Regions from separate parts of the Paraburkholderia sp. GAS41 genome, predicted to be linked through region 2. Evidence: predicted binding sites of a transcription regulator. Region 2 holds the regulator's gene; the other holds the start of a gene.

Region 1 (3,205 bases), on a different contig from region 2:
GCACTGGCCGCGGCGGCGCAGACCTCGATCCAGGCTCAGCCGGGCACGATCATTGGTGTGAGCGGCCAGCAGTTCACCATGACGCCGCCTCCGACCTACACCTTTGGCGTGGCGACAACGCAATGACGAACGCGCAGGCTCGTGACGCCACGCAGTTGAAGCGCGCGAGGGACAAACGCGCGGCGCGCGGCTTTACGCTGATCGAGCTGCTGGTCACGCTTGCCATTCTGGGCGTGCTCGCGTCCATGACCGTGCCGGTGGCGCAGGTGATGCGCCAGCGCGAGCGCGAGCAGGAGTTGCGGCTCGCACTGCATGAAATACGCGACGCCATCGACGCTTACAAGGCCGCGAGCAAGGAGGGCCGGGTGGCGAAGGAAGCGGGCGCGACCGGCTACCCGCCGAGTCTCGATGTGCTCGTCGACGGTGTGCCGGACCTGAGCGATCCGAAGGGACGCAAGATCTACTTCCTGCGTCACATCCCGCGCGATCCGATGAACAACGACGCCGGGCTCGACGACGCGGCGGTGTGGGGCAAGCGCTGCTACGCGAGCGGAGCCGACGACCCCCAGGAAGGCGACGACGTGTACGACGTGTACTCGACTTCGAAAGGCGTCGGGCTCAATGGCATTGCCTACCGGAACTGGTGACACGCATGAAACACCGCTTGCACAGAGCGAAGGGCTTCACGCTGATCGAACTGCTGATCGTGCTGGCGATCATTGCGGTGATGCTGACGATTTCATTGCCGAGCTACTTCCATTCGATCGATGCATCGAAGGAGAAAATCCTCGCGGAAAACCTGCATGCGACGCGCGATGCCATCGACAAGTTTTACGGCGATATAGGACGCTATCCCGACTCACTCGACGAACTGGTGGACAAGCATTACCTGCGCTCGCTGCCGCTCGATCCGGTCACGGGCAGCACCACGACCTGGGAGATCGTGCCGCCCGAGGAGCAGTTTCCCGGCAAGGTCTACGACGTCAAGAGCGGTGCGCCCGGCACTGGCTTCGACGGTCGGCCGTACGAGTCGCTGTAGTCGTGCGGGCGGGCATGACGCGGAGCAGAAGCCGGGGCAGGAGCGGCTTGCGGGCAGCGCAACGCGGCTTCGCGTATCTGGCGTTGCTGATTTCGATTGCCATCATCGGCGTGGCGGCGGCCGGGACGATACAGCTTGGCGCGATCTATCAGCGGCGTGTGGCTGAGAAAGAACTGCTTTACGTCGGCGGCGAATTTCAGCGCGCGCTGCTCGATTACGCGCAGACCACGCCGTTGGGACAGCCGACGCAGCCGCACACGCTCGATGAACTTCTACTCGACCCGCGCTACCCAAATCCGGTGCGCCACTTGCGCAAGCTCTACGCGGATCCGATGACGGGCAAGGCGGATTGGGTGCTGGTGATGGGGCTGGACGGACAGACGATCGTCGGCCTGCATAGCGCGTCCATGGCTCATCCGATTCAAATCTCGCATTTCCCGAAGGAATTCCAGGGGTTCGAGCGGAAGAAGGGTTATGCGCAGTGGGTGTTCGTCGCGCGGTTTCCGCAGTTGTTGCCGGGCGGCGCTGCGAATGTGCCTGCTGTGGTGGGTGCGGCGGGGGTGGACGATGCGACGCCGGACAGTGCCGCTTCGGCTGGCGGGGCGGCTCAGACGGGTAGAGCGGGGCTGACCGCCGAGCCGCAATAAAATGACGCGGGAATTTTCTGTCCTCTGGTAACACAAGGGCGGCCCTGGGTGACAATCCGCCATTCGCCGTTATGATTGCGGGAATACGTTCTCTCCGGGCTTGCCCCGTCTGTACGCACCAATTCCAGGGTTAACCCTTGGAGCAAGAATTTCCCACCGCCATCCTTCTTGAATTTGTCACCACCCGTCCATATAATTAGCACTCGCTGCACGAGAGTGCTAACAACATCGCCGGTTGGCTTTGCCAGCCGGGTTTTCTCAGCGTTCTTCAGTCTCAATCAAGAGAGGAGTATGTATGAACCTTCGTCCTTTGCATGATCGCGTGATCGTCAAACGTCTGGATCAAGAAACCAAGACTGCGTCGGGCATCGTGATCCCCGAAGCCGCAGCAGAAAAGCCGGATCAAGGCGAAATTCTGGCAGTCGGCCCGGGCAAGCGTGACGACAAGGGCGCACAAATCGCGCTCGACGTGAAGGTGGGTGACCGCGTTCTGTTCGGCAAGTACGCAGGCCAGACCGTCAAGGTCGACGGCAGCGAACTGCTCGTGATGCGCGAAGAAGACATCATGGCCGTGGTGCAGAAGTAAGCGCCAAGCGCTACTTACCCGGTTATATCCCAAGAATTCAAGGAGTTAGAAGATGGCAGCTAAAGACGTCGTATTCGGTGATTCCGCCCGTGCCAAGATGGTTGAAGGCGTGAACATCCTCGCGAACGCTGTGAAGGTCACGCTGGGCCCGAAGGGTCGCAACGTGGTCCTGGAACGCAGCTTCGGCGGCCCGACGGTCACCAAGGACGGTGTGTCGGTCGCGAAGGAAATCGAGCTGAAAGACAAGCTCCAGAACATGGGCGCACAAATGGTCAAGGAAGTCGCTTCCAAGACCAGCGACAACGCAGGTGACGGCACCACGACCGCAACGGTTCTGGCTCAGTCCATCGTGCGCGAAGGCATGAAGTACGTTGCATCGGGCATGAACCCGATGGATCTGAAGCGCGGTATCGACAAGGCTGTGACGGCCGCTATCGAAGAACTGCGCAAGATCAGCAAGCCTTGCACGACCAACAAGGAAATCGCTCAGGTCGGCGCGATCTCGGCGAACAGCGATTCGTCGATCGGCGACCGTATCGCTGAAGCGATGGACAAGGTTGGCAAGGAAGGCGTCATCACGGTTGAAGACGGCAAGTCGCTGCAAGACGAGCTGGACGTTGTCGAAGGTATGCAATTCGACCGCGGTTACCTGTCGCCGTACTTCATCAACAACCCGGACAAGCAAGTTGCTGTGCTCGACAACCCGTTCGTGCTGCTGCACGACAAGAAGGTGTCGAACATTCGTGACCTCCTCCCGGTCCTGGAACAGGTCGCCAAGGCTGGCCGTCCGCTGCTGATCATCGCAGAAGATGTCGAAGGCGAAGCACTGGCAACGCTGGTTGTGAACAACATCCGCGGCATCCTGAAGACGGTGGCTGTCAAGGCTCCGGGCTTCGGCGATCGTCGTAAGGCCATGCTGGAAGACATCGCAGT
Region 2 (3,205 bases):
GCTGGCCGGTCCGCGCACGTCGCACACGCCCAGCACTTCCACCTGCCAGATTATCCTTTCGATCTCGATCTCAACGAGATCGCCGACCCGCACGTCCTTTGCCGGCTTGACCGCAGCCCCGCCGATACGCACGCGGCCTTTTTCGACCGCATCCGCCGCCAATGAGCGCGTCTTGAAGAAGCGCGCGGCCCACAGCCACTTGTCGATGCGCAGACGCGCACCCGGTTCTGTTGAGATTCTGTAGTTCATTGCTCAGTCTCGCGCTTCGAGCGCTCACGCCTCCACTACGCCTTGCACGGATGGCGCCTGCACCGGCCACCCCTGCAGATTCTGCGCGACGATTTCACCCAGCGCGGCAATCCACGCATGCGAGGCATTCAGGCAAGGAATGCGGTGAAACTCCTTGCCGCCGGCATGCACGAACTCGTCGCGGACCTCCATGCCGATTTCCTCGATCGTTTCGAGGCAATCGGCCGTAAAACCCGGACAGAACACGTCGGCCCGGCGCACACCCGCGGCGCCCAGTTCCTTGAGCGTCGGCGCGGTGTACGGCTGCAGCCACTCCGCCTTGCCGAAGCGCGACTGGAACGTAATGCGACATTCGACCGATGTCAGTTCAAGTGCCTGCATCAGCAGTGCTCCCGTGAGCTGACATTGCTCGTGATAAGGGTCGCCCAGGTCGAGCGTGCGCTTGGGAACGCCGTGGAAACTCAACACCAGCTTGTCGCCCGCCGCGAAATCCGGGCGCCCATGAGCGTGCCAGTACTGATGCACCTGCGCAGCCAGTGCCGCAATGTAGGCGGGATGGTCGGCATATTGACGGATGGTGCGAATTTCCAGCTGGTTGCGCATGCGCGCCAACGCGGAAAACGCGGCGTCGAAGGCCGTGGCAGTGGTCGACGACGAGTATTGCGGATACATCGGCACCAGCAGCACACGTTCGGCGCCGGCCAGCTTGAGCTGATTCAGCATGTCCGGAATGCCCGGCACACCGTAACGCATGGCGTAGTCGACGAGCACCGTGTAATCGTTCGCCTGCAGCAGATGCCGCAGCCCTTCCACCTGCTTCTCCGTGAAAACGCGCAGCGGCGAGCCTTCCGCCGTCCACACCGCGGCATATTTCCGCGCCGACGAACGCCCGCGAAAAGGCAGGATCACCAGCCGCAGAATGACCTGCCAGATGACGGCGGGAATCTCGACTACCCGAGCGTCCGACAGAAACTGCGCGAGATAGCGCCGCACGGCCTTCGGCGTTGGAGCGTCAGGCGTGCCCAGATTAATCAGCAACACCGCCACACGGTGGGCTGTGGCCGGTTGAGATGGCCGCTCGAGATCGAAACGCATAGGCAACAGGATGCGCCGCTTGCGGCGAAAGAACGTTTCAGGTGGAAACCATTATAGCGGCGCGATCCGCCGCCGATACCTGGCCATTCGGCCGATTGGCAAGCCCGGCGGCACCCCGCATCATGAGCACACGGTTCCGGGCGTTGCGCGAAGGTCAGCGGCGAGCATCCCCATGGGGCGCCGCCGTCCGTAGCGGATGGAGGTTATTGCTGACTAAGCGTGAGCGAGAGCAGCCGTGCCGTGATGTCCACAATCGGGATCACCCGGTTGTAAGCCATCCGCGTCGGTCCGATCACGCCGAGCGTGCCGACGATCTTGCCGTTCACTTCGTAGGGCGCGGTCACCACGCTCATTTCTTCAATCGGCACGAGGTTCGACTCGCCGCCAATGAAAATCTGCACGCCCTGGGCGTGACTCGACACGTCGAGCAACTGAAGGAGGCTGGTCTTTTGGTCGAATACATCGAACAGCTTGCGCAGCCGCGCCATGTCGGAAGACAGGTCGGCCACTTCGAGCAGTTTGCGCTCGCCGGAGATCAGCACGGTCTCACCGGTGTCCGCCTCGTCGGTGCTGGCGGTGACGGCAGCGTGCATCAGCGTGGTCATGTCGCCGCGCAGTTCGTCGATCTCATCGCGCAGGCGCCGGCGGACCTCGTCGAACGAGAGACCGGCGAAGTGAGCGTTGATGTAGTTGGACGCCTCCACCAGTTGCGACGGCGAAAAGTCACGCTGCGTCGCCATGATGCGGTTCTGCACGTCGCCCTCGGGCGTGACGATGATCAGCAGGATGCGCTTGTCCGACAGGCGCATGAACTCGATCTGCTTGAACACGTGGCTGCGCCTCGGCGTCAGCACGACGCCCGCGAACTGCGACAGATTGGACAGCACGCTCGCCGCAGCCGCGACGATCTTCTGCGGCTCGCCCGCCTGCAGGGTGGTCTTGACGGTACGGGTAACGGCTTCTTCGTCCGCGGCGGACTCGACGGTGAGCATGGTGTCGACGAAGAGGCGGTAGCCACGCGGCGTGGGAATTCGTCCCGCCGAGGTATGCGGGCTGATGACGAGCCCCAGCTCCTCCAGATCGGACATCACATTGCGGATGGTTGCCGGACTCAATTCCAGACCGGAATAGCGGGACAACGTGCGCGAACCGACCGGCTGACCTTCGGCGATGTAGCGCTCGATCAGCGTTTTGAGGAGGGTTTGTGCGCGGGGATCTAGCATGACCGAAAATTTTAGCTTAATGACGCAACAACCGCGAGCGCTAACAATATCAGCCCTCGTTCCGTGTGGGACCGTCCGCACAGCAAGACCGGCGGCGCGGCGCTCCGCGCAGATCCGCGCCCGTGCGTTCGGTGCAGTCCCCGCGTGCCCCCTGTCATCAGCGCTTGACCATTCTAGCGACAATCCTCGCCAGCATCTTGCGCCCCCGCCCCGCGCCGGCGCCTGTGTGGCGCCGGACGGTTCTTTTCAGCCCCCACCTATGGTGTAATGCCGGCATGCAAGTTACCAGCCAGTTCAAGACCGTCGCGCTCGTCGGGCGCAACAATACGCCAGGTATCGGCGAGCCGCTGACCGCGCTCGCCTCGTGCATCGCGAAGCGCGGCTTCGACGTGGTGTTCGAAGCGGACACCGCCGCGGAGATCGGCGTGACTGATTACCCGGCCCTGCGTCCCGCGGAGATCGGCGCGCGCGCCGACGTGGCCGTGGTGCTCGGCGGTGACGGCACGATGCTCGGCATTGGCCGCCAGCTCGCGCCCTACCGGACTCCGTTGATCGGCATCAACCACGGCCGGGTCGGTTTTATCACCGACATCCCGATTTCCGACATGCAGGTCATCGTCCCGCAGATGCTCGGCGGG

The links. The regulator HrcA, encoded in region 2, represses chaperone genes, less so after heat shock. The targets are predictions, from matches to a motif close to TTAGCACTCNNNNNNNNNGAGTGCTAA.
Region 1: the regulator HrcA is predicted to act here: its motif matches at 1,883-1,909, upstream of groES (co-chaperone GroES).

What each region holds. Positions count from the first base shown of each region.
Region 1 covers NZ_JBNDMK010000037.1:16,590-19,794, forward strand. The annotation lists gene P3T43_RS32695 (cohesin domain-containing protein) at 1-126, shown strand, start outside; gene P3T43_RS32700 (type II secretion system protein) at 123-647, shown strand; gene P3T43_RS32705 (type II secretion system protein) at 653-1,039, shown strand; gene P3T43_RS32710 (type II secretion system protein) at 1,087-1,686, shown strand; gene groES (co-chaperone GroES) at 1,982-2,272, shown strand; gene groL (chaperonin GroEL) at 2,325-3,205, shown strand, end outside.
Region 2 covers NZ_JBNDMK010000034.1:47,634-50,838, reverse strand. The annotation lists gene P3T43_RS32165 (RNA-binding S4 domain-containing protein) at 1-249, opposite strand, end outside; gene hemH (ferrochelatase) at 274-1,344, opposite strand; gene hrcA (heat-inducible transcriptional repressor HrcA) at 1,548-2,567, opposite strand; gene P3T43_RS32150 (NAD kinase) at 2,843-3,205, shown strand, end outside.